One region of the Psychrobacter sp. 16-MNA-CIBAN-0192 genome, then DNA from elsewhere that is predicted to be linked to it. Evidence: predicted binding sites of a transcription regulator. Region 1 holds the regulator's gene; each other region holds the start of a gene.
The links. The regulator PhoB, encoded in region 1, activates phosphate uptake and scavenging genes when phosphate is short. The targets are predictions, from matches to a motif close to TGTCATNAANCTGTCATAA.
Positions count from the first base shown of each region.

Region 2: the regulator PhoB is predicted to act here: its motif matches at 3,503-3,521, upstream of AAEY78_RS07265 (porin).
Region 3: the regulator PhoB is predicted to act here: its motif matches at 5,330-5,348, upstream of pstS (phosphate ABC transporter substrate-binding protein PstS).

Region 1 covers NZ_JBEOOX010000013.1:32,915-44,064, reverse strand. Annotated here, with positions in the region: gene AAEY78_RS10360 (LOG family protein) at 1-7, opposite strand, end outside; gene AAEY78_RS10355 (M23 family metallopeptidase) at 377-952, shown strand; gene phoR (phosphate regulon sensor histidine kinase PhoR) at 1,032-2,396, opposite strand; gene phoB (phosphate regulon transcriptional regulator PhoB) at 2,500-3,204, opposite strand; gene dtd (D-aminoacyl-tRNA deacylase) at 3,442-3,897, opposite strand; gene asd (archaetidylserine decarboxylase) at 4,035-4,871, shown strand; gene AAEY78_RS10330 (isochorismatase family protein) at 4,990-5,565, opposite strand; gene fadA (acetyl-CoA C-acyltransferase FadA) at 5,871-7,043, opposite strand; gene fadB (fatty acid oxidation complex subunit alpha FadB) at 7,190-9,349, opposite strand; gene AAEY78_RS10315 (polyprenyl synthetase family protein) at 9,833-10,915, shown strand; gene AAEY78_RS10310 (DUF72 domain-containing protein) at 11,033-11,150, shown strand, end outside.
Region 2 covers NZ_JBEOOX010000006.1:84,370-95,519, forward strand. Annotated here, with positions in the region: gene AAEY78_RS07255 (malate synthase G) at 1-1,651, shown strand, start outside; gene AAEY78_RS07260 (porin) at 2,171-3,217, shown strand; gene AAEY78_RS07265 (porin) at 3,667-4,842, shown strand; gene pyrG (CTP synthase) at 5,119-6,753, shown strand; gene kdsA (3-deoxy-8-phosphooctulonate synthase) at 6,963-7,841, shown strand; gene AAEY78_RS07280 (heavy-metal-associated domain-containing protein) at 7,918-8,172, shown strand; gene AAEY78_RS07285 (heavy-metal-associated domain-containing protein) at 8,226-8,450, shown strand; gene AAEY78_RS07290 (heavy metal translocating P-type ATPase) at 8,748-11,126, shown strand.
Region 3 covers NZ_JBEOOX010000003.1:5,080-16,229, reverse strand. Annotated here, with positions in the region: gene phoU (phosphate signaling complex protein PhoU) at 1-599, opposite strand, end outside; gene pstB (phosphate ABC transporter ATP-binding protein PstB) at 766-1,680, opposite strand; gene pstA (phosphate ABC transporter permease PstA) at 1,775-2,686, opposite strand; gene pstC (phosphate ABC transporter permease subunit PstC) at 2,790-3,743, opposite strand; gene pstS (phosphate ABC transporter substrate-binding protein PstS) at 3,942-5,114, opposite strand; gene bilR (bilirubin reductase, long form) at 5,470-7,389, shown strand; gene AAEY78_RS03450 (DedA family protein) at 7,607-8,236, shown strand; gene AAEY78_RS03445 (DMT family transporter) at 8,281-9,210, opposite strand; gene AAEY78_RS03440 (autotransporter domain-containing protein) at 9,451-11,150, shown strand, end outside.

The DNA.
Region 1 (11,150 bases):
TTTGCATATAATGACCTTAATTTATTATGAATTTTCGATAATTTTATAATGGTTGTGCGATAACCAATATTCTAACTAATGATAGAGCGTAAACAGTTCTCTTTTTTTACTTATACCCTGCTTTTACATATAAAAAACCCTGCATAAACTAATATTTTCTAAGCATTAACCATTATTGTTAGTACTGCTTATACTCATTTTTACATCGTTACGTCATGATTATCCTCGACATTTATCTTACCACAAGCCTTATGTTCTCATGTGACTAGCAATTTATTTCTACGCAATTACTACATTTTTTATTCATTGATTGCCAATAATAACGCTGGTATGTATGGCGATTAGATATATTTGATTATTTATTAAAAGGTTCATTATGCTACCGCCTACACCACGAACAGAAAGCTTGCTCAGTCAGTTGCTCAAAGCCATTATCATTATGGCGTGTTTATTAGCCATACCTTTATTTATTATGCCTCTGCTTAATAAGTCACCGTCTATCGTGATGGCGACGTGGCAAAAAATCACGTTATTACAAGAAGCATTACCAGCAGAGAATAGTTTGCCAAGCCCACTACCTGATAGGCATTTGGTAGATACGTGGGGCGGCGCGCGCAGTGAGGGGCGCTCACATGAGGGCATTGATATTTTTGCGCCGCGCGGTACGCCGATTCAGGCAACGACAAAAGGCGTGGTCAATAAAGTTGGCGACGATCGTCTGGGTGGTCGGGTGATTTTTATCATTGGTCCAGGAGGTGCGGCACATTATTATGCGCATCTGGAATCTTATGCCGATATCAGCCCTAATGACTGGGTCGATGCTGGTGATGTCATCGGTTACGTGGGTGACAGCGGTAACGCTAAAGGTACGCCGCCGCATGTCCATTATGGTGTCTATATCAATGGCAGCGCGGTCAATCCTTATCCGTTATTGGCAAGAAATAGCCAATAACTTGCTAAAATCAAGCTAAAACTGGGCGTAATATAGTCATCGTCCCTGATTCTATTACAACTAAACGACATGTTATGTTTTAAGCTTTACTTAAATTTTTAGGCAGTGTGTTTGTTATCGGTGCTGCACGTACATGTTTTAGAGGAAATAAGGCGCTAAAGGTTGCGCCTTCGCCTTCTACTGACGCAATATGTAAGTTCACATCATATTGATACAACACGTGTTTGACAATCGCCAGTCCTAACCCTGTACCGCCCGTTGCCCGACTACGACCACTATCAACCCGATAAAAGCGCTCCGTTAAACGGTCGATATGGTGCTGAGCAATCCCAATGCCATCATCAGTGACGGCAAATAGGCAACCTTCTGCTGTTTTGCTCCAGTTAATAGCAATATTACCGCCCTTTGGCGTGTATTTGATGGCATTAATGACAAGGTTCGATAAGGCACTATTTAGATACATCTCTGAGCCATATAAACCGTCACTAGTATTTATCTCTAAGTGAATCGTATGCCCATATTCTTGATTATAAACCATGGCATCATCGTAGATATGTTTGAGCATCTTAGTCATATCGATATCACGCAATTCGTGCGTTTCCTCGATTTCGATACGGGATAGCAGCAGCAAATCATTGACGATACGGTTCATACGCGCGGTCTGCTGGGTCATCAGTTGCATGCCACGTTGCCACTGAACTGGCATATCTAGCTGGTCAGAAAAATTCTCGAGATAACCCATTAATACCGTTAAAGGAGTACGCAGCTCGTGCGAGACATTTGCCACAAAGTCGCGGCGCATTTGCTCTAAATTCTGCAAACGTGTCACATCATAGATAATCAGCAGCTTTTCACTACCAAAATGGGTCAGCTCACATTTAAGATAACGCTTGGAATCGCGCCATGAGACGATATGTACGCCATCGTTTGGGGTGGTCAGGTTCTGATAGTAGCGCCGAAATTCAGGGGCTGTAATAAAATCAAAAATACTTGTGCCTTGATGACGGGGGTCTAGTACCAACAAGTCCTCTGCAGCCTTATTCCACCACTCCAAACCATCATTATCATTTAATAAAATCACCGCATCTTGTAGCGCCGTAAGCGAACTTCTGATTTTTTTGACCAGTCCCATGACTTTTTGTTGTGTCAACCGATTCTGCTTGCGGTTTTGATATAACTGATGCGCCACGATGCTTAGACCACCTAATTTATCAGGTGGCAGGGTATCTTGAGGCTGATTTAACCACGTATTAAAGCGATGCAAAGTATACATACGCCACCAGCTATAGAGTAATAATGCGCCAATGATACTTTCTAATAAGTGCGCCGTCGCTAAACCCAATAGCACACCTGCAATTACCCATAGTAGCAGCCAGCGGACATCTGCCCATAACAGAGCATATCGGGGTACCGTATGGAGATTAGTAGGTTCAGGCGTCATCATAGTCATATACCATATGTTATTGGGCAGCAGTAGGCATCAGCCGATTACTGTTGCTGATGTGACATTTTTTGTATTGTACGTGGCGATAAAATCGCGGGCTGTCTTACTCTGCTGCCATAACGTTAGAAAAACGATAGCCAGTACCGCGTACCGTTTGTATCAAGGTGTCACAGTCGTAAGGGTGCAGCAGCTTACGCAAACGGCGAATGTGCACATCAATGGTACGATCTTCAATATACACATGACTGCCCCACACCTGATCTAATATCTGCGCGCGCGTATAAACGCGCTCCGGATGACTCATAAAAAATGCCAACAGACGATATTCTGTAGGTCCGATATCGATAGGTTTATTATCCGCCGTCAAACGCTGGCTCTTGGCATCCAAGCTTAATTTACCAATCTCAATCGGTTTGTCAGCGCTTAATAAACTACTACGGCGCAGCACGGCTTTGATTCTAGACACCAGCTCACGTGTGGAGAATGGCTTGGTAATATAATCATCAACGCCAGCATCAAGCCCAAATACTTTATTATCTTCTTCACTTTTTGCGGTCAACATAATAACGGGGATTTCGGACAGTAGCTCATCCTTTTTAAGCATCCGGCAAAAATCAATGCCGCTTTTATCACCCGGTAGCATCCAGTCTAATAAAATCAATGCTGGTCTATGGTCAACCACTTGCTGATGTGCCTCTGGAATATCCGCTGCTTGCAAACACTCAAACCCTGCCATCTCTAACGTCATGACAATCATCTCACTAATCGCCGGTTCATCTTCAACGATTAAAATCAGCTCATTATTCATAGGACAGCCTTGTTGTTAACATCAAAAATTATTAAATTAAAAGTTATTGACCTAAAAAACTATTAAAACTCAAATGATTAATTTAAAAAGCTATCACTCTAAAAAATTATTAATAATAAAATTATAATGATAGACATCACGATTATAACCAATATTAGCAGCCAAAAAATTCATAGCAACGCGCCACTATCCTCTTATTAAACGACTTCTATATGACGGCTTGATGACAATTTGATGTTAACTTACTTCCAATAAAAAATTCAGTGGTCCATTATTGATACTCTCAACATCCATATCTGCGCCAAACTCACCGCTTGCCACATTGGGGTGCTGTGTTTTTGCGTAAGCGATGAGCTCGGCAAATAGCTCCTGCGCGGAATCAGGATGCATTGCCCCACCAAAGTCAGGGCGTCGACCATTATTGGTATTTGCCATTAAGGTAAATTGTGACACCAATAACAATCCACCGTTAACTTGCTGGACATTTTGGTCAAGCTTGCCCGCTTTAGCAAGATCATCCCTATTTTCAAAAATACGATAGGTAAGGATTTTATCAATCATCCGCTGCGCAGTTTGCAAATTATCTTCATGCCCAAGCCCAATATATGCCAATATACCATGCTCAATCGCGCCAACGCAGTGTGTATCGACAGTCACACTGGCACCGCTCACCCGTTGAATCAAAGCCTTCATCGATTGTCTCCTTAGTAAATTATGTTTCTAAGTTATGGTCATACAGACAGGCACCGACCATGATAAAATGTCACTATTCACCGCTTATTTTAAGCCACCCTTTATTTTATTCTAAAAATTATTTTGGTAGCCTTGATATGAATTTATTTACCACTATTCAGCAATTTGTACCGCAGCAGCAGCTGAGTGAAGTCGCTGGGCGTTTGGCAGCCAGCCGTCATCCGCTGGTCAAACGTGCTTTTATTCGCGGCTTTGCCAAAGCGTATGATGTTAAGCTAGATGAATATGAGCGTCAAAGCTTAAATGCTTATGAGAGCTTTAATGACTTTTTTACCCGTGAGCTAAAAGACGACGCGCGCGTCATTGACAGTACTGAATATGGCATTGTAAGCCCCGCTGATGGCGTCATATCACAACTTGGACAGCTGCGTCATCATAAGCTATTGCAAGCGAAAGGTCGCGATTATGATATCGGGCAACTGCTCGCCGATAAGGACGATGGCAGCTATTTTGCAGATGGGAGCTTTGCGACCGTTTATCTGGCACCAAGCAATTACCACCGCGTGCACATGCCGTTTGCGGGAACATTGACCAAAACGCGCTATGTGCCCGGCACCTTATTTTCGGTAAATAATACCACCGCTGCTAATGTACCGGATTTATTTGCCCGCAATGAGCGTTTGGTCTGTATGTTTGATACTGAATATGGCAAGGCAGCCGTCGTTATGGTTGGCGCGATGATTGTGGCTGGCATTGAGACGGCAGCGACTGGCAAAATTACCCGCACTGATGAGATTCAAGAAGCTGAGCATGATATGGAATTTGCACAAGGCGCTGAGCTTGGACGTTTTTACTTAGGTTCAACCGCGATTGTCGTATTACCAAAATCGGCAAATACAGCTTGGCAAGACAGCATGACTGCCAATATTACGGTAAAAATGGGTCAATTATTAGGCGTGGCAAACGCTGAATAAATGCTCATCATGAATAAAAAAACACCAAAAATACAGCCGCTGATATTAAGTGATTAGCGGCTGTTTTATAATGCTAGCATTTACGACATCAATATTCAAAAAATCAATAGTTTTACTGCTATTTAATCAAATTGCTAATAGTTTTAAAGGCAGGGTCTGCGCTACTGCGGCATAGCTCGAATAATATGGTCTCAACCGTTGTAATCACGCCGCCAGCACGGCGGATACGGCGCAGGGCAAGCTTTTTATCATACGGAAAACGTGAACCAACCGCATCGGCAATAATGACCGGCTGCATGCCATTGTCTAGTAAATCAAGCGCAGTTTGGAGCACGCAAACATGAGTCTCAACACCGAAAAGCAAAACAGTACCGCGATTCTGCTGCGCAAGATAGTGCCATGATTCGTCGGTATCACAAGCACTAAAGGTGACTTTCTCAAAGCTTTTGGCATTATCGCCTTCCAGCACTTCGCGCAGTTCAGGCAGAGTATCGCCCAAGCCTTTTTTATATTGCTCATTAAGCATAATCGGCACATCAAGTGCTTGTAGACCTTTTACCAAAGTAATGATTTTCTTGACGATACTTTCGTGGTCATAAATGTGTGGAGTCAGACGTTCTTGGACGTCAATAATCATCGCTTGGGTGTTCTCGCGGGCAATACGGTAGGTTTTATCAGAAATTACATTAGACATAGCACACTCCTTGTACGGCTGCCAAATTGGCAATCCAAAACTGTCTTTTATTAGACGTTATATGTTAGCAACACGCTTTTTCATCATTGGTATTCTAATAGATTACGCCACCTTATTTAGTCATATTTTGTTCAGTGCGTCAACGCCCATCTTGTCTCTTCCCTATTTATATGGTTTGTTCTTATTACGTGTCTCTTAATTGAATACCTATAAAGCAGCCATAAAAAAACCTCAGCCATGATAACTGAGATTTTTTTATGAATAATATTATGACTATAGTATTAAATTATCGAGTGATTGAATTTTTACACGCGCTCAATAATGGTGGCGATACCTTGACCGAGACCAATACACATGGTAGCTAGACCAATTTCAGTATCCATCTGTTCCATGGCATTAAGCAAGGTGACGGTGATACGTGCGCCAGAACAACCAAGCGGATGACCGAGCGCAATCGCGCCACCATTGATATTAATTATATCTTGCTTATCACTTAGTCCCAAGGTTTTGATAACTGCTAAGCTTTGTGCCGCAAAGGCTTCATTAAGCTCAATGGTTTGGATATCATCAAGGCTCATGCCAGCACGTTTCAGGGCTTTTTGGGTGGCAGGTACAGGACCGTAACCCATGATGGCGGCGTCACAACCGGCTATTGCCATACTGCGAATACGGGCGCGTGGTTTTAGACCCAATTCTTTGGCTTTTTGCGCGCTCATGATAAGCATTGCTGACGCGCCATCAGAGAGTGCCGATGAAGTTGCTGCGGTAACGGTGCCGTTGACTGGATCAAATGCTGGACGCAATTTTTGCATTTGTTCCATCGTGGCATCCGGACGAATCACTTCATCAACGGTACACAATTGCAAGCGACCGGCTTCGTCGTGACCTTCGATACCGATGATTTCATTCTTAAAACGACCTTCTAATGTCGCAGCCCATGCGCGGCGATGCGACTCAAGACCAAAGGCGTCTTGCTCTTCGCGGCTGATATTATTCATACGACCGAGCATTTCAGCGGTTAAGCCCATCATATTTGAGGCTTTGGCATAGTGCTTAGAGGCTTCAGGATTGAGGTCGACGCCATGCATCATGCCGACGTGACCCATGTGCTCAACACCACCAATAATAAAGGTGTCGCCTTGATTGGTCATGATTTGCGCGGCTGCCGTGTGTAGCGCCTGCATCGATGAACCACACAGACGATTGACTGTTTGACCGCCCGTGGTCTTTGGAATATCAGCCAATAAACCGATATTACGACCGATATTCAACCCTTGCTCAAGAGTCTGATTGACACAACCCCAGATGATATCTTCAACATCACGTGGGTCAAAGTCGTTACGCTCAACAAGCGCGCGCACCAAGTCAGCCGACATGCTATCCGCACGCACATGACGGAACATACCGTTTTTAGATTTGCCCATTGCTGAGCGCACGCCATCGACGATGACCACATCTTTTGGACTTAAAATTGTCATATTACATTCCTTTCAATTTTTTATTATCAGTGGCAGTACAGCGATATTTATCAGGATTTATGCATCATTAAATAACTAAGTAATTAAATAATCAGCAACCGTTAATAGATAGGCGTACTGCGCTTCATCCTATTAATGACAGCTCATTACACAGTTGGGTAAAAGGTCTCGCCTGCCGCAGCCATATCACGAATCTTTTGCGGGGCTTCATAAGCTTTACCAAGGTCTGCATATTTTTCACATAGTGCCAAATAGTTATCTAGACCCATTTGGTCGATATAGCGACATGGACCGCCACGGAACGGTGGGAAACCAACGCCCATAATCATCGCCATATCCGCTTCTGACGGCGTACTAACAATGTTATCTTCTAGGCAACGTACGGTCTCGTTACAGAACGCGAGCATCATACGGTCGATAATCGCTTGGTCATCGAAGGTCTGTGCATCATTATCAGTGGTGTCTTTTAACAGCGCATAAGTTGCGTCATCAGCTACTTTTTGTGGCTTACCACGTTTGTCCGTTTCATACTTATAGAAGCCTACACCATTTTTTTGACCTAAGCGTTTATTGTCATATAAATGCTCAATCGCGCCTTTATAATCAGGCTTCATGCGATCAGGATAGCCTTCTGCCATCACTTCTGCGCCATGTACACCGGTATCTAAACCGACGACGTCAATTAGATATGCCGGACCCATTGGCCAGCCGAATTTTTCCATAACTTTATCAATATGGACAAAATCAGCGCCTTGCTTAAGGAGTAAATCAAAGGCGCCAAAGTATGGGAACAAGACGCGATTGACCAAGAAACCGGGGCAATCATTAACTACAACCGGCACTTTGCCCATTTTAGAGGCTAAGGCAACGGTGGTCGCAATCGCTTGTTCAGAGGATTTTTTACCGCGAATCACTTCAACCAATGGCATTTTGTGCACAGGGTTAAAGAAATGCATGCCAACAAAGTTTTCTGGGCGTGCCAGCGCTTCGGCTAAATAAGTAATCGAAATCGTCGAGGTATTCGATGCCAAAATACAATCATCTTTAACCAAGCCTTCGACCTCGGCAAGTACCGCACGTTTAACATTTGGATTTTCAACCACCGCTTCGATTACAATATCAGTTTCACCAAAGTCACCATAGTTCAAAGTCGGACGAATACGGCTTAAGGTTTCGCCCATTTGAGTTGGAGTCATTTTGCCACGGTCAACCATTTTACCCAGTAGCTTACTCGCCTCTCCCATACCAAGGTCTAATTGCTCAGACTTGATATCTTTCATGATAATCGGCAAGCCTTTACTGGCTGCTTGATAAGCGATACCACCACCCATAATACCCGCGCCCAGTACTGCCGCTTCATCAATATCATGTGCTAATTTACTATGGGTTTTCGCTAACTTTTTAACCAATTGGTCATTTAAGAACAGACCAACCAAGCTTTCTGCTTGTGGGGTTTTAGCTGCTTTAGCAAAACCGGAAGCTTCGACTTCAATGGCTTTATCACGTGGCAAATTAACGTGTTTTTCCATCGCTGCAATTGCTAAGGCTGGCGCAGGATATTGCTTAGGATTGGCTTTAGCGAAAATCATCGCTTTAGCACTACTAAATGCCATGGTTTGCTCAAGTGGATTTAGCTTCACAGGATTGAGTTTTTCTTGACGCTTGGCTTGCCAATCAAGCTCACCTGAGATACATTTTTTGACCAAATCAATCGCGGCATCTTGCAATTCTTCAGGCGCAACTGTCGCATCAACCAAGCCTAGTTTAAGTGCATCGAGGGCTTTTTTAGGTGTGCCCGTGGCAATCAGCTCAAGCGCATTATCAATACCAATCACGCGTGTGGTGCGTACCGTACCACCAAACCCGGGGAAAATACCCAGCTGGGTTTCTGGCAACCCAATAATCGCTTTGTCGCTCATGACGCGGTATTCACACACCAAGGTCATCTCACAACCACCGCCGAGCGCTGCACCATTAATGGCGGCAACTTTAGGAAACGGCAAGTCTTCAAAACGGTTAAAGACGTCATTGATACCAATCAGCCACTCTTTAATCTCATCTTCAGGCTGCTTAAAAGAAGCAACAAATTCAGTAATGTCCGCGCCAGCGATAAACACGCCTTTACTTGAGGTAACAATCAAGCCTTTCACATCGTCGGCTTGCTCTAAGGCACTTACCGCTTCATCAAATTGTTTATTAGTCTCGCTATCAAACTTATTCACGCTCTCGTTTTCGGCGTTGTATTGCATATTGGCGATGCCGTCTTCTAGCATGCTCACCGTAATGCGATTTCCTTGATATATCATTTGAAACTCCTTTCTGTGTTTTAAAGATTGCATTTAAAATGCAACGTTTTAAAGATTGCGTTTAAAGTTGTAAGAATTATTTTAATAACGATATTTTAAAAACTGTGTTTAAAAATTTATGTCATAAAAGCCATATGTTAAAAGTAAAGTGAGTCATAACACTGCCAGTCAGTGTAGGCGGTTATGCCCCTAACTGTCACAAGCTAAAGCCAGACTCATAAGTCACTATTAATCTGACCGCAAGCATTTACCTTGCTGCCATTGTGCGTTACGAGACATCTATCCTTTTTCATCATACCCTTTCAGTATTTATCTTTAATTTCTATAAAAATCGACCCTATTCATCAAACCATATTCAGATGACAAGTTAAATCATCAATACGTAACCAAAACAAATGGCGCGTTAAGTGTGTCTATAAGCCCTATCCGCTATCATGTTACACTAGCACTATTTTTATTATTCACCTGATAACTGGTTGGGTTATGACTGTTTCTTCTGCACCGCGATTCGTTCCTTTTACTACTTTTGAGCATTTTCATAACACGCTGCGTTCGCAATTGGCGCAAGATATTGAGACCCTATTTGTTTATGCTGATTTGCCAAGTCCATTGGTCGATGCTTGTCGTTATGTGATGACGGGTCAAGGAAAAGCGGTGCGTCCATTATTGGTTGCCAGTAGTTTTATCAGTGTCAGCGCCAGTAATGAATGGATTACCGATATAGATCTGGAAGCAGAAGCTAGCACCGGAAACATACCAGGTAATTTGGATAAATTAGATAAGCTGGATAAATTGCTAGATGCTGATATCCATTACGATATGTGTCGACGTGCCGCGTTAGCGGTTGAGCTATTGCATACTTATTCATTGGTGCATGACGACTTGCCGTGTATGGACGATGACGAGCTGCGACGCGGACAGCCAACGGCGCATATTGTGTTCGATGAAGCAACGGCGTTATTGGCAGGGGATGTATTGCAGACGCTTGCGTTTGAAGTCTTAAGCGCAGAAATTCCGACGTTTGCGTCCTATGATGAGCAGATAACCAGTCAGCTATTAGCCGTATTTGCACCGCGCGCACGGCGGATGGTGGCAGGGCAAATGCTCGATATCAATGCCGAAGCCACAAGCAACATTACTCAAAATGAGTTAGAAGCCATCCACCGTGATAAAACAGGCGCGTTGATTGAAGCAGCAATGTTAATGGGCGGCATCTGCGCGCAAGCGACTGCACCACAACGCATGGCATTGCAAGACTGTGCGCAACATATTGGGCTAGCATTCCAAGTTCAAGATGACATTTTAGATGTCACTGCCAGCACTAACGACTTGGGTAAGCCTGCCGGTAGCGATGAAAAACTAGATAAATCGACTTACGTCAAATTAATGGGCGTTGATGTGGCAAGCGATTATGCGCAGTTATTATTTAATCAGGGACGCGCAGCCGTGATTCGTGAGCTAATTAATAATAGCGATAAAGTGGATAGCGATATAAATGACATCAATAATTCAAAAAGTAACGCGCTCCTTGAGCTGATTGACTGGCTATGGTCACGGAAAAAATAAACTATTAGCCAAAATTTTTACTGAATGATGGTAGTGATATAAAAAGATAAAGCTTTAAAAATAGCCGTATAAAGGAATAAAAAAAGACCAAAAAAGGACTTCTGCAAGGAGGCAGCGATGACTCAAGTTCGGGAACCGACACAAACCGATACTCAACGGATTTATCTCGGCACAGGTGGCTATAGCGATACCGATTTATTAGGCACGTTATACCCAACCGGCACCAAAAAAACTG
Region 2 (11,150 bases), on a different contig from region 1:
AGATGAACATTTCACCTTAGTTTCAGGTTCATATAGTGATGTCACTGATTTTGATGTGATAGACAGTAAGCTTGTCTTAACTCAAGGCGAGAGCACGACCACGCTACAAGACCCTAGCAAATTTGCTGGCTATGTTGGTGATACAAACCGCCCAACCGGTATATTATTAAAAAATAATAACTTATACGTTGAGATTCAAATCGATGCCAATCATCCTATCGGTAAAGATGATCCGGCATTTATTAAAGATGTCTTACTTGAGTCCGCCATTAGCGTGATTCAAGATTGCGAAGATTCTGTCGCGGCTGTTGATGCCGATGGTAAGGTTAAAGTCTATCGCAACTGGCTTGGTCTTATGAATGGCACATTGGCAGAAAGTTTCGAGAAAAATGGCAAAGTGCAAACGCGAACGCAAAATCCAGACCGCGCATATATCACTCCAGAGGGTAACAAGCTGGTTTTGCGCGGTCGCGCGCTATTGCAGATTCGCAACGTGGGTCATCTGATGCAAAATCCATCTATTCTCGTTGATTTAGGCGATGGGCAGGAAGAGATTTTTGAAGGCATCATGGACGCGCTAATGACGCCGCTTATGGCATTAAATGATATTAAAGGCAAAACCGAGCGACCAAATTCGCTTACCGGCTCTATGTATATTGTTAAGCCAAAAATGCATAGCCCTGATGAGGTTAAATTCGCGAATGACTTATTTAATGCCTCTGAAGATGTCCTAGGGTTACCTCGTCATACGATTAAAATGGGTATTATGGATGAAGAACGCCGCATGACGGTGAATCTAAAAGAAGCCATTCGCCAAGCTCGCGAGCGCGTTATTTTTATCAATACTGGTTTTTTAGATCGTACCGGTGATGAGATACACACTAGTATGAACGCAGGCGCTTTTGTACGCAAAATTAAGATGAAAGAGCAAGTGTGGATACCTGCTTATGAGCAATGGAACGTGGATATTGGACTAGAGGTAGGTTTGCAAGGTCATGCGCAGATTGGTAAAGGCATGTGGGCGCGTCCTGATGATATGAAAGAGATGATGGAGGTCAAAATTGCCCATCCACAGGCTGGTGCAAATACAGCATGGGTACCATCGCCGACGGGAGCAACGTTGCACAGTATTCATTATCATATGGTCGATGTCGCAGAAGTGCAAAGTCGTATCAAATCTCGCAAACGTGCCAGTATCGACGATATCTTAACCATTCCATTGGCTAAAGACCCAGATTGGACAGCAGAAGAAGTACAAAACGAGATTGAGAATAATGCGCAGGGTATTTTGGGTTATGTTGTCCGCTGGGTAGACCAAGGTATTGGCTGCTCAACCGTACCCGATCTCAATAATGTTGGGCTGATGGAAGACCGGGCAACCTTACGTATCTCAAGTCAACATATTACCAACTGGTTACTGCATGGCATCGTTACTAAAGAGCAAGTTATGAAAACGATGAAGCGTATGGCAAAAGTCGTGGATGAGCAAAATGCCAATGACTCAAACTATACGCCAATGGCACCTGATTTTGAATACTCTATTGCCTTTAAAGCGGCGTGTGATTTGGTTTTTAAAGGTCGCGAGCAGCCAAATGGTTATACTGAGCCGTTACTCCATCATGCCCGCCGCGCACTAAAAGGCAGCTTATAAGATAAAGCACTTATAAGATATAAATGGGTCCTATACCGTATTCATTTTAACCTATCATAAACCAGTAATGACTGTTTTGAAACAGCGGTAAAGCCACTATTCGCTTCGGCGGGTAGGGGTGTTTTTTTGAGCTTTTACTTGCGCATTCTCTAATTTCGCAAGTAGGTTTTGACAAGATAAAAGTGCAATTTTTAGGACGGATATGACGCCACAGCTCTAAAAAAGTGTTGCAAATTATGTCAAAGTTGTTATCCTAGTGGTTGAAGTATGAGTTTGGTAACGGATGTTACACTTTAGAGCGATAAGGACTTAAGTTTACACAATAGTTACATTATTAATGGAAACTATGTAAGTAAAGGTTTTTTCATCTTATGGTAATAGCACTTCGCCACACTTGTTGCTGACTGATTTCGGTAGCCAGTTACACATTATATCTTTGAGGATTTGTGACGATACCATTATGGGTGTTGGCTAATTAAAGTCCGCCCATTACTAACATTGTAAAGTGGAGATATCCCCATGAAAAAATTACTTCTAGCTACAGCAGTTGCTGCTCTATCTGTATCTGCAGCGCAAGCCGCCCCAACATTCTACGGTAAAGCCTTCGTAGCAGCTGACTATGTCAATGCTGAGTTTGATGGTCCTGCTGGCAATATGTATGATGAAGATACACTAGAGATTAACTCTCATTCTTCACGCCTAGGTCTAAAAGGCTCTGAAGCTCTATCTGCTAATACTGATGTTATTTATCGCTTAGAGTATGGTATAAGCGTTGACGGTGATAGTAATGGTTTTAAAAACCGTGATACGTATCTTGGTGTAAACAATAAGCAGTTTGGTGAATTCCGTGTTGGTAAAAACCAATCAAGCTTAGCTCGTATTGATAACGTTGTAGTAAATGAAGGTTATTGGGATAATCTAGGTCAGACTCAAAATGAGAAGGAAGTTGTTTCAGCATTAAACATGGCTGATAGTAACCGTATCTCAAGCTCAGTCATTTGGACTGCTCCTAAATATAACAATTTACCATTAGAAATTTCTGCAATGTACAGCTCTGACGATGCCAATGGTAATGACAACTCAGGTTTTGGTGTAGCAGCTCTGTTTGATCAAGGTACTGGTTTCACTGCAGGTCTAGCTTATGATAAAGATCAAAACATTATCGGCGATATTATCCGTGGTACTGCTACTGTTGATTTAGGTAAGTTTATTTCAGCTCCAGTAAAACTCGGTGCACTATATCAAGTAGCTGATTATGATGGCGGCCAGTCAAAAGAAAAAGGCTTAGTGGTTAGTGCGCAAATGCCTTTAACTAACTTTGCCCGTCCAGCATCTGTATATGCCCAGTATAACAATACATCTAACCTGAATGGTTTTGATAACTCTGATTCAGATCAAATCGTTGTTGGCGGCAAATATTTCTATAAAGACAATATCATTGCTCATGCCTATGCTGGTATGAATAAAGCTGACAATGTTCGAGCTTATGAATTAGGCGCTCCTGGTATGGTAGTAGGCGACGCAGAAGTATTAGTAGTTGGTACTGGTTTAGAATACAAATTCTAATATCTATATAAAAAGATATTAAGATTTGACTAAGAAACTCATCCTTCGGGGTGAGTTTTTTATTTTCTTCAATAATTCATAGCAATAAAATCATTTAAAATTTGGCTTTTTATCAATCTTAATATTAGCCTCCCTGTAGAGATATCAAATTAATTTGTTACAGTATTTTAAAAACGTTATGGAAATTGTTATAATTGTCAATAAGGTATGAGTTTGGTAATCTTGAATGTGCTCATAAAGTGCATTTATAAGGATTCATATTTAATCAACCATTGATCGATAGTATGTCATCTAGACGTCATAGTTATTTGTCATAATAATGCTTATCAAAGCCGATAGCTTGCGTTTCCCAATTCCCTCAAGTATCGGACGCCTTTTCATAATATTTTTGCCTACAATCAAGTGCTAAAGTTAGCTCCTTAATAACATATTAACATTGAGACCTGCCCATGAAAAAATTACTATTAACCTCAGCCATTGCTGCTTTAACCATATCAGCTGCGCATGCTAAGCCAGAGTTTTATGGTAAAGTTTTCGTCACTGCTGATTATATTAATTCTGAAGCTGATGTGAATAACCGTCTTGCTGCCAATGAGCGTGTGGAGGCACTCGATAAATACGATGAAAATACAGTGGAGATTAACTCTCATTCTTCACGCTTGGGGCTTAAAGGTTCAGAGGCAATGACTGCCAATACCGATATTATCTATAAATTAGAATATGGTTTAAGTGTTGATGGCGATAAGAGTGACTTTAAAAGTCGTGATACTTATTTAGGTATAGCAAATAAGAAATTAGGCGAGTTCCGTGTGGGTCGTAACTCATCAGTACTTGGTAATGTGAATAACGTCACATTGACGGAAGGCTATTGGGATAATCTTGGCGATAGTAAGCTAAAAAGTGAAAACGAGCTACGTGCGCTGAATATGCTGGACGATTCTCGTCAAAATAACTCAGTGGTTTGGATTGCGCCTAAATACAATGAGCTACCGTTAGAGCTTGCGCTACAGTATGCGGCAAACGAGAGCTTTGATGACAGTAATAATGGCTTTGGTGCGTCACTCATGTTTGATAAAGGCACTGGCTTTACTGCTGGTCTTGCCTATAGTAAAGATATGGACACCAATGGCGATATTACCATGCTGGATTTGACGGATCCAAAAAAGAAAAATAAGATGAATTATGGCGGTGATGTTATTCGCGCTACCGCTAGTGCTGATTTGAGCAAGTACATCGCGGCACCGGTCACGATGGGTGTGATGTATCAACAAGCAGACTATGACTTTGCAGGCTCTGAAAAAGAGAAAGGTTTGGTCGTCAGTGGCGAGATGGGACTAACCAGTTTTGCTAAGCCTGCTTCTGTCTACCTTCAGTACAATAAAACGGACAATCTAAACGGCTTTAGCGATTCTAACTCGGATCAAATCGCGCTTGGCGGTAAATACAAGTTTAAGAAAAATATCATTGGTCATGCCTATGTCGGTCAAAACTCAGCTGATTATGCCGCTGTTGGCAAAGTAAATAAAATTAACGGCGAAGGTAAAGAGAAACTTGAACGTTACGACATCATTCGCTCTGATATTAATGTGTTTGCAGTCGGTGGTGGTTTAGAATATAAGTTCTAATGTATTACTAAAAAATTAATGATTAATTTTGATGAATGATTTTGATGAATGATTTTGTCCATTAATTTCAATTATCATTTTTAACGATTATTATAGAAATGATACGAAAAAACTCATCCTTCAGGGTGAGTTTTTTGCGATTACCTTTTAAATGTTTGGTAAGACAGCTTACGTAAATACTAAAACCTAAGAGTTTGAAAGAGTTTGTGCTTTTGCCCTATATTTTGTGGCGTATTTTTAGTAAAATCCTTCTTTACCAATTACCGATAGAGTGCTATGACCAAGTTTATATTTGTGACCGGTGGGGTAGTGTCCTCACTAGGAAAAGGTATTACTGCCGCTTCTCTTGCTGCAATCCTTGAAGCCCGTGGTGTGAGCGTGACCATGACCAAAATGGATCCGTATATCAACGTCGATCCGGGTACGATGAGTCCATTTCAGCACGGTGAAGTATTCGTCACTGAGGATGGCGCGGAGACGGATTTAGATTTGGGCTATTACGAGCGCTTTTTGCGCCACTCAAAAATGAGTAAGAGTAATAACTTTACCAGTGGTCGCATTTATCAAAACGTGCTGAATAAAGAGCGCCGCGGTGAATATTTGGGCGGTACGGTGCAGGTTATTCCGCATATTACTGATGAGATTAAAAGCAAAATCATTGCCAGTGGCGTGGGTTATGATGTTGCAATTATTGAAATTGGCGGTACGGTCGGTGACATCGAGTCATTACCGTTCATGGAAGCGGTACGCCAAATGCAAGTAGAGCTAGGTCGCAACAAAGCGATGCTCATGCATTTAACCCTCGTTCCTTATATTGCCAGTGCCGGTGAAACCAAAACCAAGCCGACACAACATTCAGTAAAAGAGCTGCGTTCTATTGGTCTACAGCCAGATATTTTGATTTGTCGCTCAGAGCATGAAATCTCTCCAGATAATCGCCGCAAAATCTCGTTATTTACCAACGTTGAAGAGCGTGCGGTCATCATGTGTGAAGATGCGAAAAGTATTTATCAGATTCCACGCACACTGTATGAGCAAGATTTGGATGATTTGATCTGTGAGCGTTTCGGACTTGATGTACCTGAAGCAGATTTAAGTGATTGGGATAAAGTGGTTGAAGCCCAGCTGAATCCAGAATCTACGGTAACTGTAGCGATGGTTGGTAAATACGTTGAGTTGCCTGATGCTTACAAGTCTATCAATGAAGCTTTGCTCCATGCGGGTATTACTCACAAAGCGGCGGTCAAGATTGATTATATCGATGCCGAGCGTTTAGAAGATGATGATAGCTTGCTTGCACGCTTGAATGATGCCGATGCTATCTTAGTTCCCGGTGGTTTCGGTGAGCGCGGCACGATGGGTAAAATGAAAGCCATAACTTATGCCCGTGAGAATAAAGTTCCGTATTTAGGTATCTGTCTGGGTATGCAACTGGCGGTGATTGAATACGCGCGTAATGTGCTCAATATCGATGCCAATTCATCTGAATTTGACCGTAAAACCGCTGAGCCGATTATTGGTTTGATTACAGAATGGTTAGATGAGCGCGGTGAGTTGCAAATCCGTAGTGACGATTCTGATCTAGGCGGCACCATGCGTTTGGGCGCACAGCAAGCCGAATTGGTTGCCGGAAGTAAACTTGCGCAGATTTATGGCGCAACCAACATTACTGAGCGTCATCGCCATCGTTATGAGATGAACAATCGCTATATTGAGCCATTAGAACAAGCAGGCATGACCATCTCAGGTTATTCAGCCAAGCAGCATTTAGTGGAAGCGGTCGAGTTGGCTGACCATCCTTGGTTTGTTGCGGTTCAGTTCCATCCGGAATTCACCAGCTCGCCACGTGGCGGTCATCCCTTATTTAATAGCTTTGTTAAAGCGGCAAAAAATTATAGCGCCAGCAGGTAATATTGAGCTATTGACTGCTTAAAGCTAAACGCTACGTTGCGATAAAAAGACCAGTCTTCGGATTGGTCTTTTTTTATCGTTCATATCTTAAATTATTTAAAAAATGGAATCTCGATTATCGCTTAGTTACGTGGAGGCACTTTTTTTTAGGCTGCTATCAGTTACAATATACGGAAGACAATTGATAATAAGAAAGAGGGCAATACTTTATGGATAATTTAATCACCGTGCAGTCACATATTCAGCTGCAAACACCTATTAATGAGCGTGCTATCAATATTGGTAATGACCAACCTTTTGTATTGTTTGGCGGTATGAATGTCTTAGAATCAAAAGAACTGGCATTTGAGATTGCTGAGCAATATATTGATATCTGCCAACGTTTAGGTATCGGCTATGTATTTAAAGCCAGCTTTGATAAAGCGAATCGTTCAAGTTTGACCTCGTTTCGCGGTCCTGGTTTAGAAAAAGGCATCGATTGGCTGGGACAAATTAAAGAAAAATATAATGTCCCAATTATTACCGACGTTCATGAACCGTATCAAGCGGCACCCGTTGCTGAAGTTGCCGATATTATTCAATTGCCAGCATTTTTATCGAGACAGACAGATTTGGTAGAAGCAATGGCAAAGACGGGCGCGATTATTAATATTAAAAAAGCCCAGTTCTTAGCGCCACATGAGATGCGCCATATCATGAATAAATGCCTTGAAGCGGGTAATGACAAGCTGATTTTATGCGAGCGTGGTAGCGCCTTTGGTTATAATAATCTGGTCGTTGATATGCTAGGTTTTGATACCATGAAGCAGATGAATGTGCCAGTATTTTTTGACGTGACGCACAGTTTGCAACAACCGGGTGCGCGTAGTGACAGTGCTGGCGGTCGTCGCGAGCAGATTACTACCCTTGCACGTGCAGGCATGGCAACAGGGTTAGCAGGATTATTTTTAGAAGCACATCCAAGTCCTGAAACAGCAAAATGTGATGGACCTTGTGCATTACGCATGAGCCAGTTAGAACCCTTTTTACAGCAAATAAAGCAGATTGATGATTTGGTAAAAGGTTTTGAGATATTAGATACGCAGTAGAAGTTAGCGCAGAGAATTAGGGGTTGATACTTACATATTGGTACTCATATATTGATACTCGTCAAAGGAGACTAGGATGGCAATTCAGTTGGCACAAGTTAGTATTGAAAATATCGATGATGCTGAAGGGTTAGAGAGCGTGATGACTGCGCTCAAAAACATTACCGGGGTCATTGCAATTGAGCTAGACCCTGCAAATGATGTTGCTATCGTGCGCTATGAAGATACCGATACCAGTATTCATGCGCTAACAGCAGCCATTAGTATGGTAGATTATGTGACTCAGCCGTTTCCAATTGATTCACCACAGAATCCCGATTATCATGGCTAAATACTGACTGATTATTCATATAATAAACTAATACTAGTAACGAGGAGATGATGATGACAGAGCAAACACGAGTTCTTAACATTGATGGTATGACCTGCGGTGGCTGTGTTGCCAGCATTTATAGTGCAACGGCTGATATTGATGGGCTATTGACTATGAGTATTGAGCTTGCGGACAATCAAGCGGCTATTAGCTATGATGATAGCAAAACTGATGCTGAAACCATCGCTGCAGCGATTGAAGATGCTGGCTTTGATGTCACTATTGCGCAAGCGTAATTTGTATTTTCGTTAAAAAAACCAGCTATATAAGCTGGTTTTTTAATGGTTTATTTTAATCAAGAGTCATTATCTTATTGTGCGATTTTATAAGTGAATATCCGTTATAAGATAGGTTTTTACTATAATAGGTCTCGTTTTAACGAAGATTGACTTAAAAAGATTAGGTTTACTTGAAAAATGAGCCCTTAGCCTAATCTTGACAGATAATTGATGTATTTTTTCATAAGGTAGCGCACTATACCGCGCCTCTCTATGTATTTTTATTTTTCGACTTTGCTATAACGAGTTTTATTTATGAATGATTCTAGCCGCACTGACAGCAACCAAAGCAGTGACCAAATCAGCGATCAGCCTTATGCCGTAAAGACGAATATTCAGGCGCAGACGCAATTGCAACCGCAGCGTGCGCATTTGCAATTGGCGATTGAAGGTATGACGTGTCAGGCGTGTGCATCGAGGATCGAAAAGGTGTTGCATAAAAAGCCTGCTCTGTATGAGGCGAGCGTTAACTTCGCTGGGGAGACAGCGAACATTGATTATGACCCAACCCAAACCACGCCCGACGAGATTACTGCTTGGGTCAATAAAACTGGTTTTGTGGCGAATATGCAAGCAGCGGACGAATTGTTTGCGCAAAATAATGAAGCGCCTAGTAAAAATTTGCCTTGGCGATTGATTGCCATATGGATATGTTTGCTGCCGTTTTTAGTGGGCATGGCAGGCATGCTGACAGGTTTTGGTATGGCGTGGATGCCACCGGTTTGGATACAGTTTGTCTTAGCAACGATTGTTCAGTTTGGCTTGGCATTACCTTTTTATAAAAGCGCATGGGCGTCTATCAAAGGTGGTTTGGCTAATATGGACGTGCTGGTTGTCCTTGGCACGGTGACTATTTGGGCATATTCAACTTATATTTGGCTCGCGCATGGCGATAGCAGCATGGGTAATATGTTGCAAGATACTGCGCATCATGGTCCTGAAGTTTATTTTGAAGCTGGAGTAATGGTCATTGCCTTTGTGCGCACGGGCAAATATTTAGAAGAGCGTACCAAAAAGCACAGCTTAAACAGTATCGATTTACTCTTGTCTTTAACCCCTGATACGGTAGAGCAGCAGCAGCCAAATGGAGACTTTCATAATGTGGCGCTGAGCGATGTGCAAGTGGGTGATATTTTGCGTGCTAAGCAAGGCAGTCGCGTTGCCACAGACGGTATGGTCATTGATGGTTCGGGCTACTGTATAGAAAGTCATCTGACGGGCGAATCTATACCGCTGAAAAAAGAAGAGGGCAGTGAGCTGCTGGCAGGAGCGTTGGTTGATAATGGCAGCTTGTTATACCGAGTTCGTGCCAAAGGTCGAGATACCAAGCTTGGCGATATGGTACAAGCGCTTAGCGATGCCCAAGGTTCCAAAGCCAATTTGGCGCGACTGGCTGATAAAGTTACCGCGATATTTGTGCCCGTAGTGGTAACGATTGCCTTGATAACTTTTGCATTAACGTGGTGGTTCACAGGCATGGTAGATACGGCATTAATGCATGCAGTGTCTGTATTGGTTATCGCTTGCCCATGCGCGCTTGGCTTAGCCACGCCGGCAGCGATTATGGCAGGTATGGGCGTGGCAGCTCGGCACGGCGTTTGGTTTAAAGACGCGCAAAGCTTAGAGGCAGCCGGTGATATTGATACGGTGGTATTGGACAAAACAGGAACGCTGACCATTGGCAAACCAACCATTGTCGATCAGGTCATGGTGGATGGCTCAATAGCCGTTAATGAAGTGCTACAGCTGGCTGCCAGTGTCGAGGTCCATGCCAGTCATCCCTTAGCGACTGCTTTGGTGCAGGCAGCAAGTTATCGTAAGTTATCGTTATTACCCGTCACGGATATCAGCGTGATTCAGGGCGCTGGGATTCAAGCAACGATTGATGGTCTTGGGGTGATAAAAGTTGGTTCAGCAGAATTTGCTAATTTAACCTTACCAAAATTAATGCCTAAAGTCTGGAAAGTTGCCAGTACCGTGGCTGTGAGTATTAATGATGAGCCGCTAGGCGCTTTTGCCTTAGCTGATGATTTAAAAGCTGATACGCCGCAAGCAATTGCAGCGCTACAAGACGCTGGCATGCATGTGATTTTGATGAGTGGTGATAAGCAATCAGTGGTTGATCATATCGCTACACAGTTGGGCATTCAAGCCGCTTATGGCAGCATGAGCCCACGTGATAAAGCCACTCGTATTGCCAAATTACAAACCGCAGGGCATAAAGTGGCAATGGCAGGTGATGGGGTTAATGATGCCCCAGCGATGGCAACAGCGGATGCCAGTTTTGCCATGTTTGAAGGGACAGATATTGCTCAGCATAGTGCTTCAGCGCGATTAATGGGCGAGTCGCTCATGCATATTGATGCGGCACAAAAAATCGCTCAAGCGACGGTACGCAATATTAAACAAAATCTATTTTTTGCCTTTATTTATAATTGTCTGGGTATTCCGCTGGCAGCGTTTGGCTTTTTGAATCCAATGATTGCCGCAGCAGCAATGGCGTTAAGTTCCATCTCTGTATTGATGAATGCCCTGCGCTTGACCCAATTTACCACTGCAGTTGAAGGTCATGATGCTGAAGCGATGACTGAAGCGACGACCGAAGTAATGACTGAATCTGATGCTCATAAATAAGCAGCGATTGATAGCTGATTAAAG
Region 3 (11,150 bases), on a different contig from region 1:
ATCCTCTCCAGCGCCCGCAACACCCACATCACATTAATCACTTTGGAGACGTGCCGCGAGTCCTCCATAATATAAGTCATTAGTGCCCGCAGTGCAGATTGGTATTCAGCATTAACCACATCATCATTACGAATGACTTCAAACGCTTGCTCAGCATTGGATTGGCTAAAGCAATCAAGGGCATTGTGCAGCATGAGTCGCACATGATTGCCTAAGTGTTGTACTTCAGCATAGCCGTAAGGTGTATGGCTTTGCGCAATTATTTTTAATGCCATTTGTGCCATTTTGACCGCTTCATCGCCAATACGCTCTAGATCGACCACGCCTTTACTGATTGCCATAACCAAGCGCAAATCACTGGCAGTCGGTTGCCGTTTTGCTACCAATAATAAAATATGTTCGTCAAGCTCAATTTCCATACGATTGATATCAAAATCCATATCAATGACTTCTTGCGCCAGTACCGCATCTTTATCAGTTAGCGCGTGAATGGCTTTTGTCACTTGACTGGCAGCACTATCACCCATGTATAAAAATAAGCGGATGGCTTCATCAAGGTCTTGGTCAAAGCTTTTAGACGTATGTTTATCATTTTGCATCAAGGGTACTCCATAATATCAAAATATTGGGCGCATCATGCAGCGGATTTGAATAGTAATGTCTAATCTAAAACGCTTAATTAAATCGTATGTTTTGCCATTTTTTACAACCATGTAAAAGATGGTTTTTAGCCATATTTTTAGCAGCATTTTCATCATAATGCGCTTAGCCATAACGACCAGTAATATAGTCTTCAGTCGCTTTTTGGGCAGGGTTGGTAAAGACTTGATCGGTCTCGCCCATCTCAATCATATCGCCCAAATACATATAAACAGTGTAGTCAGACACCCGCGCGGCTTGTTGCATGTTATGGGTCACGATGGCGATGGTGTAGTCTTTTTTTAAATCTTCAATTAAGTCTTCAATCGCGCCGGTCGATATAGGGTCAAGTGCTGAAGTTGGCTCATCTAGCAATAATACTTCAGGTTTAGTCGCTACGCTACGCGCGATACACAAGCGCTGTTGCTGTCCGCCTGATAAAGATAAGCCCGATGCTTTTAACTTGTCTTTCACTTCTGGCCACAATGCCGATTTTTTGAGTGCCCATTCGACGCGATTATCCAGTTCTGCCTTGCTCAGCTTTTCATACAAGCGCACGCCAAACGCAACATTGTCATAAATAGACATCGGGAAAGGGGTTGGCTTTTGAAACACCATGCCCACTTGCGCCCGTAATAAATTAACGTCGATGTCTTTGCCTAAGATATTATTGCCATCAAGATTAATATTGCCTTCAGCGCGCATACCGGGATACAAATCATACATGCGATTCAAGGTGCGCAGTAAGGTAGACTTGCCACAGCCGGACGGACCGATAAAGGCGGTGACTTTTTTATCCGCAATATCAATATTGATATTTTTAAGCGCTTGGAAGTCACCATAATAAAAATTCAAATCACGAATTTCCATTTTTGCCGGTGGCATATTTTTGGGAATATCTTGCCAGGTTTGCTGGGTAAAATTGGCGCTGTCCGGTTGTGCCATTTGCGCTTTGCTTGGTATGGGTTGAGCAAATAGGCTGCGCTCTTTTGCGCTAAAATCGTTAGCTGATTTAGACTTTCTTTTTTTGACATCGCTCATAAAGTATCTCGTTTAGCATAATTAAATGTATGAAAATGGGTCATTAGCAATTGGTTCTTAATATTAGGTAGTGAGGAAAAGCATCGTATTTTTATTAACGATGACCTCGGTTACCAATAAAGCGTGCCAAAATATTTAAGACCAACACTGAACCGGTAATCAGCAGTGCTGCAGCCCACGCTAAGGTGTGCCAGTTCTCGTAAGGACTCATCGCAAATTGATAAATGGTATTAGGCAAGTTTGCCAGTGGCTGACCCATATCCGTACTAAAGTATTGATTGTTTAGCGCGGTAAATAGCAAGGGCGCTGTCTCACCCGTAATGCGTGCAAATGCCAATAATATACCGGTAGTCAATCCTGCTTTAGCCGCTTTAAAGGTAACTTGGGTCACCAACTTCCACTTTGGCGTGCCCAGTGCATAGGCAGCTTCACGTAAAGTGTTGGGCACCAGTTTAAGCATATTTTCTGTCGTCCGTACGACCACAGGAATGACAATTAAAGCCAATGCCAACGCGCCTGCCCAACCAGAGAAACTTTTACCTTTAACCATTAACGCGTAAATAAACAGCCCGATGACAATCGATGGTGCTGATAATAAAATATCATTTAAAAATCGGGTCACTTTACCTAGCAAGCTACCGTGTGAGAATTCGGCTAAGTAAATACCGGTCATCAGTCCAATAGGCGCACCGATAAATAACCCAGAGAAAGCCAACATCACTGAACCAACAATGGCATTGCGCAATCCACCCACGCTCATCGGTGGTGGCGTATCCGCCGTAAATACCGGCAATTGCACCAAACCTTGAAAGCCTTCGACCAATAACGTCAGCAAAATCCAACATAACCAAAACAAGCCAAATACCATTGCCGACATCGCAAAGCCTAAGCCAAGCTTATTCACCCAGCGTCGTTTGTTATATAAACTTTGGTTATAACGACCCTTAAAACTGGTGGCAATCGGCAATGCGGTATTAACAGCTGCACTGGTGGGGTTAATGGGCATAACCTGAATTTCCTTATCGTCTTAGATAAAATAGTGTGCGATAAACAATACGTGATAAAAGAATACACGTGAGTTGGCAGGGTCAGACTTCGCAGTTTTAAAGTCAGCGATTGCCAGCCTTGTGATCCATACGCATGAGCATCAGCTTGGCAAGTGACAGTACAATAAAGGTAATGACGAATAGAATTAAGCCTAAATGCAATAGCGATGCCAAATGCAGCTCGCTCGATGCCTCTGCAAACTCATTTGCCAATGCCGAAGTAATCGTGACCCCTGAGGTAAACAAACTGGGGCTAATATTAAAGGCATTACCAATTAAAAACGTCACTGCCATGGTTTCCCCTAAAGCGCGCCCCAGTCCCAAAATGACACCGCCAACCACGCCCGCTTTGGTATACGGTAATATAATCTTAAACATCACCTCCCAAGTCGTCGCGCCCATGCCATAAGCTGACTCTTTTAGTAAGTCGGGCACTACCGAGAAAACATCGCGCATGGTGGCAGCGATAAACGGGATAATCATAATGGCAAGCACCAAAGACGCGGTAAACATGCCTAGACCCATCGGTGCGCCGGTAAATAACTTACCGATAATAGGCAGTGGACCTATATGCTCGATAAACCACGGCTGAATATGATTGCCAAAAAAAGGTGCAAAGACAAATAAGCCCCACATCCCATAAATAATAGAAGGAATACCGGCTAATAATTCGATGGCAATGCCCAGCGGTTTTTTAAGAAAGTTGGGGCACATTTCTGTTAAAAATATAGCAATACCAAAGCTGACCGGTACAGCTATTAAAATAGCAATAAATGATGTGACTAACGTGCCATAAATAGGCGCTAATGCCCCATATTCGTTCGCAACCGTATCCCAATTATTGCTGGTATAAAACCCAAGCCCAAATGTTTGGATACTCGGTAGCGCACCAATAACCAAAGAAGCAAGGATACCGCCCAATGACAACAGCACCAGAATGGCAAAAGCTTTGGTTGCATTGACGAACAGTGCATCGTAACGTTTTTGTTTAGCCAGTTGCGACCTTAGATCTATCATAAGTGTCTCATTATTAAATATGATTCAGTCGAAAAGAGTAGAGGAGTAATATAAGGGTTTATGATTTAATATCGTCTTGCAACAGCAAACTCAAATTGGTAAAGCGTATTAAAATGCTGCGCTTTACCATTAAATTTGCTGTAATAAAACTTATCAAGTTACGCTGTAAATAATGTTGTTATTAAGGTTGTAATGAACTTACTGAGCTGGCTTATAGACAGGTTGTCCATCACTGCCTTTCACGTCATTCCACTTGGCTTTAAATAACGCCACTGCGGTATCAGAGAATGGTACATAATCAAGCGCAATCGCACTGTCATCACCTTGCGCATATGCCCAATCAAAGAAGTTCAACACGCCTGCCACTTGTTGTGGATTCTCAGGTTGTTTGTGTACTAAGATAAAGGTAGCTGCGGCGATTGGCCATGCTTGCTCAGTTTCAGAGTTGGTAATGACTTTATAAAAGCCTGCTTGTTGTGACCAATCGATATCGCCTGCTGCGGCAAAGGTTTTTGCAGAAGGCTGCACAAAGTTACCCGCTGCATTCTTAAGTGCGGTATGTGCCATATTGTTTTGCTTAGCATAAGCGTATTCAACATAGCCGATAGAGTTCTTCATACGGTTCACATAACTTGACACGCCCTCATTACCTTTACCACCAGCGCCCGTTGCTGACGTTGGCCATTTCACTGTTTTATCTACACCAACAGTGTCTTTCCAAGCGGTTGATACTTTGGCTAAATAATCGGTAAAGTTAAAGGTCGTACCAGAGCCGTCAGAGCGAAATACGGTAGTAATCGCGGCATCAGGTAGGGTTAAATCGGGATTCATCGCCTTAATAGCTGGGTCATTCCATTTACTGATTTTACCCAAATAAATATTTGCTAAAGTCTCGCCATCTAACTGCAGTTGACCCGGTTTAATGCCGTCAATATTAACCACCGGTACAACGCCGCCAATCACAGAGGGAAACTGAATCAGACCTGACGCTTCTAATTCTTCAGGAGTAAGGGGTGCATCAGATGCGCCAAAATCGACCGTTTTTGATTCGATTTGCTTTATACCACCGGATGAGCCGATAGATTGATAATTGACCTGACCACCCGTTGCCGCATTGTAATCAGCTGACCATTTGGCATAAATAGGCTGCGGAAAAGATGCACCAGCACCCGTGATATTAAGAGCGATGTTTTCAGCGGATTTAAAATCTGACGTTGGAGCAGAAGATGCTTGGCTGCCGGTAGCTTGTGCTGACGATTCTGTTGCTACTGCACCAGCGTTGGCATCAGTATTTGCCTCTTTTTTACTATCACAAGCTGCTAAAGTAAGGGCGCTCGCCATTGTTGCCACAGCCAGTAATGAATAACGCATGTAACTCTCCTAAGTAGATTTTAAGTAAGAATCGATAACAAAAAAATTTTAAATAAATGAAATAAGACAGTAAAAAATATAGCGAATAGTGAATTTAAGATATTGATTTTAAAATAGTTATAAATTTTTTACTAAGTAATAGAATGGTAATTTTATAGGGTTTAGGTGCTATTTCTAATTAAGGAACCTTAACTTAGGCACACTCTAACAGCCGAATATTACATTTTGATGACTATCAAAAATCTTATTTTAATAAAACATTAAACCCCACAATTAGAGCAGGGAATGAGAGAATAGCGGAATATGACTGTTTAACAGTTACGATTATTTCTGAGTGATAGATAAGAGAATGATTATGAAGATATTGGAACCGATCACGATTGGTGGTGTACTATTTAAAAATCGCATTATGTTTCCGCCGCTGACGACAGGGTATGAAGCCAAAGATGGTACGATCAGCTCACAAAGTAATGCCTTTTATACCCGCCTTGCTCAAGGTGGCGTCGGATATATTGTGCTGGGTGATGTCGCGCCTATCCGTACCTTTGCACCCACACCCAAGCTGTTTGATGATAGCCAAATAGCAAGTTTTCGCCTGCTCGCTGATAATGTACATGCCTATGGCGCTAAACTTGGCGTGCAAATCTTTCACCCAGAATATGATTGCGATGCGCTTAATGCGTTGTTTGCTGCGGGTGAGATGGATAAAGTGCGTGCGCAACTACATCATGATATGCAGTTTTTCGTTAATGAGGTGTCTGAAGACGCCTTAATGACTATTATTGACAAGATGTGTGCTTGCGCAGTGCGTGCTCAAAAAGCAGGTGTGGATGTCATACAAGTACATGGTGATAGGCTAGTGGGCGCGCTGTGTAGTACGCAAATGAATACACGCACAGATAAATTCGGCGGTTCTTTTGAAAATCGTACTGGTTTTGCCTTGATGTTGGTGGCGGCATTAAAAAAATCCGTACCAACCATGATTATCGATTATAAATTATCGGTGGTCACTCCTGAGCGTGGTAAAGGCGGTATTGATGAGGTGGATGCGCCACTGTTTGCACAGAGGCTTGAGGCTGTTGGCGTGGATATGCTGCATGTTGGGCAGGCAAATCACACCGGTAATATGGCAGATACCATTCCACCGATGGGGGTGCAGCCTTATTGCTTTTTTGCGGATATTACAGGCAATATTAAACGGGCTGTCTCTATTCCTGTCAGCACTTCAGGGCGTATTATTGATCCCAATATGGGCGAGAATATGCTTCAAAACGGCAAGGCTGATATGATTGGTATTGGTCGTGCGCTGTTGGCTGACCCTGACTGGACAAATAAAGCTGCTGCAGGTCAAGCCCAAGACATTGTCCGCTGTATCTCATGCAACGAAGGCTGCGTTGATAATGTTCTCAATCGCTCGTTTATCGCTTGTGTGGTCAATGCTGAGAATGGTTTTGAAGAAACGCGCTTCATTACACCTGCTGAAACTCAGAAAAATATTGTCGTCATTGGTGGCGGTCCTGCAGGATTAGAGGCTGCGCGCGTCGCTGCAAAAAAAGGGCATCGTGTCACTTTATTTGAAAAAGAAAATCAGCTTGGCGGTCAGTTAAATATCGCTAATATTCCCCCGCGTAAAAGTGAGATATACCGTGCTGTAGAGGACTTGATACAGGCAGTTCACCGTGAGGGCGTGACATTGCATCTTGGGAAAACCGCTACTGTCTCAAATGTGCTGGCTTGTGCGCCTGATGCTGTCATCGTAGCCGTTGGTGCGTCGAGCTTCATACCGCCTATCGCAGGCGTGGATGGTGAGAACGTCCGTGATGCGTGGAAAGTACTTGCTAGTGAGCAAAAAGTATCGGGTCGGGTGGTGGTTATCGGCGGTGGTATTGTTGGTTGTGAGACGGCAGAATATCTGGCCGAACAAGATTGCAAAGTTTCAATAGTAGAGATGCAAGATAAGATTGCAGATCACTTAAGTACCACTATTTTACCCACCATGCTTGAGAATTATCGAATACACGGCGTAGAACAGTATGTGAATCATCAAGTCATTAGCATTGATAAGGAAAAATTGCATTGCGTGGATAAGGACAATAAGCCGGTAGAAATTCCATGCGACTACGTGGTTATTGCCAGCGGTGCACGTCCCGTTGAATTTGACACAGCAGCATTCCTTGATAAAGGTATTGCAGTCGTCAAAGTAGGAGACTGCTCAGAAGTTACTGACATCTCACACGCGATTAAAACGGCTTATGACGCGGCTAATGCACTCTGATAACCATATAACAATTTTTATGACATAAAAATTATGCATTGTCATTACTAGATAAAATGGACATTATGAGAATTTTAGGTAGAAATGCTGAATAATGTGATGATTTAAAGTGTTATTAATAGTAGAAAATAATTTATTATAATGTCATTTATCTTGATACTTGTCCGTACACGTTAATTGAAATACATTACTAAGAACCTATGACTGAGACCCTAAAATGAATCAAATAAGCGCGTGGGTCTTAATGATTATGGCAAAGTTTGGCTATTTCGGTATTGTATTTGCCATGTTTGCTGAAAACGTTTTTCCGCCTATACCTTCTGAGTTAATCATGCCAGCCGCTGGTTTTGCTGCCGCGCAAGGTCAGCTAAATCTGATACTGGTCATAATAGCCGGTACATTTGGCGCTGTACTGGGTGCATTACCTTTATATTATTTGGGCAGTGTGTTTAATAAAGAGCGCTTAGTTCTATTCACGCAGAAATATGGCAAATATGTATTTGTTAAATCAGATGATGTTTTGGCGTCTGATGATTGGTTTAATAAGCATGGCAAAAAAGCAGTTTTTTTTGGACGTATGGTACCCGGTATTCGCTCGCTCATATCTATTCCTGCCGGGATGAATCACATGCCTATAGGCTCTTTTTTAGTATTAACCACAGTAGGTGCCAGTATTTGGACGACCGTGTTAACGCTTGCGGGCTATTACTTGGGCAAGAATTATGCACGTATTGAAGTGATGCTCGCGCCATATTCAAAATTATTCTTATTGTTAACAGTGGCTATTATTATTGGCTTTTTTATCAAGCGATATTGGTCTGATAAAAGAGATAATAAGCTAAGCTAATTAATTTGCTCATGAGTTTTATGGAAAATAATAGATTTTTAAGTTTATAGATTTTTTATTTTAATCCCGCCCCAAGTGACAAAAAATACCCCCAGTCCAATAAGAGACGCGCCAAGTAGTAACCCATCCGGTGGACGCTCGCCTTGTAAAAAAATAGCAATAGGCACGCCGACCACCGCTCCAATCGTACCAAGCAAGCTTAATAAAACCGGACCGCCTGTTTTTTGTAATAAAAATAACAGTAAAAATTGTCCGGCAAAGATAAAAGCTTGTACAACGATAACTATAAATGGCAACATCTTTCCCATCGGTACTGCCAGTGAAAAGGTGGGAAACAGGCTAACCATAGCCAGCAATAACGCTGCAGCAATCAGCATTCCGGGGGCAAGTGCCATAGGAGACGCTTGGTCTGGCCAGCGTAATGTCCGATACAAATTGCCGATTGCCAACAATATCGGTCCGCACAGCGCCAATAACACCCAAAATATAGAAGCGTCCGCAGCAGAAAATTTATGAATTGCCAGCACAGATGCCCCAGCCAGCGCGCATGCAACACCAAAAGCGCGCTGTTTATTAAAACGTTCCATATCTAATGCCAATGCGCCAATATAAGTAAGTAGCGGCGGTAAAGCGAGTATCAAGGCGACAAAACTGGCACCAACATGAGGTATCGCAGAGAAGAAAATCAGGTTGGCACCGGCAACACTGACTAGCGCTGCAATGAAGTAATATTCTAAATAGCGCGCCGTTAAAAGTGGACGCTCACGCCTCACGGTTGCAATAACGAGCAATATAATCGCTGCTCCTGTTATCGCCCAAAAAAGAAACGCCAACGCAGTAAGTCCAATACTGCCCGCATATTTTGCAAGATTGGTGGAGAGACCGGTTAAGATGCCGCCTGCAATTAAACAAGCAAAGGGAATAAGCCATGCGTGTGGGTGCTGAGCTGTTTTTCGCTCTGTGGGTGTGTGCATAGGGCATCCTACTAATGAGCAAAAAGAATCCTAGTAATTTATAGCGCTTTCTTATAGTGCTTTTTTATAATGCTTTATAAATGATTTTTTTATAAGTCATTTTTTATGACGATGATTAATAGTAAGCAACTGACAATAAGCAACTTATGTAGACTTGTATACGCAGAATAATTGCTAGATTTCGCAAAAGCCGTTACACTTAATAGACCAATCTGCCATATTCCGGACAAGGAAGTCAATATGCACTCTACATTCCAGCCTATCACGCATTTTTCTGTTAAAAACTTAACCAAATGTATCCTTGCTATTACCGTCTCGGCAATAAGTTACTCTCATGCCAATGCTGCTCAAGCTAATCTTTATAATAGTGTCACGTTTTTCGGTGACAGCTTAACCGATGGTGGTTATTTTAGCCCGATTACTCAAGGTAGTCTGGGATTGAATCAATCAGGACAGTTCACCACCAATCCTGATAATGTGTGGGCAACCTCCTTTGCCGAGCAGCTGGGAACTACAGCGGTTGCTAATAAATATCTGGGCGACAAGACAGGTAATAACTATGCTACTGGATGGGCAAGAGCAGGTAAGAATGATTTACGTGAGCTTCCTATCCCAGGTGCTTCTGTAATTGTTCCTATCCCGTCTGTTAGTAATCAGGTAAATGATTATCTATCTAATAAAAAAGTTGATCCTAATGGCATGTATGTGGTGTGGGGCGGCGCAAATGATTTACTTGCAGCAGCTGCAGACCCTGCTAATGCACTAAATACGGTTTCATCAGCAGCTGGCAGCCAAGTCGCAGCCATCAAAATGCTAAAAGATAATGGTGCGAATTACATTTTAGTACCCAATATTCCTGATATAGGACTGACACCTACTGCTATTGCCGCAGGAGCAGGGTTTCAGTCGTCTGGCACAATGTTAGCAAGCCTATATAACCAATCTATTTATAATGGCGCGGTTGCAACGGGCGCTAATATCATCCCGCTTGATACTTTTAGCTTGCTACAACAAGTAAGCAAAAACCCTGCGGCATATGGCTTCACCAATGTAACGGCGCCCGCTTGTAACACTAGCAGCTTGCTAGTATGTGGCGCTGGTAATTTAGTCACGCCAAATGCCAATAACAGTTATTTCTTTGCCGATGGTATTCATCCTACTGGTCGCGCGCATCAAATGATAGCAGACTATGCTTATGCGGTTGTCACCGCTCCAAGCCAAATAGGCGTCTTGCCGCACATTGCGACGACAACAGGACTGGCAACCAACGAGCGCTTGCAATCTCACATCAATCACATTCAAAGCAGTGAGGCAAAACCCACCCGCACATTGTGGGCAACTGGCGAATTTAAAAATCAAGACATTGCAGGCTTCGAAAGTGATGGTAATACACAAGTATTATTGGGCGCAGATTTTGCTCATCCTAATTCAGAAAATGCCGTCACAGGATTATATGGCAACATCACCAAAAATGAGTTTGAGAATCTAGGTATTCCCACAGGTCTTAGTGATATTGCGATAGACGAAGTTGGTTTTGGTGTCTACCATAGCAATGCCTTAGATAAGTTTGGTGGTATGCAGATTAATGGTGCTGTTGGTTTTGGCAATATGGACATTAATGTGACACGAGCCGTTACCCTTGGTGGCAATAAACAAGAGTTTGGTTCAAATGCAGATGGTAAGCGTTATTATGCCAATGTACAGGCAGGGTATCCCATGCAAGTAAGCGGTATTGGAGTCACGCCGTACATAGGTGCTACTGCCAGTCGTGTAAAAATAGATGGACTAAAAGAGCAAGAAATGTCAGGCATTGCCATGCAGTTTGATGAGCAAAAATACAATACGACTTATGGTAAGCTTGGGGTAAAAGCCAATCATGAGCTTGGTCAAAATCTAAATTTATTTGGTGATATTCATTATCAAAAACAGTTGAGCGACAA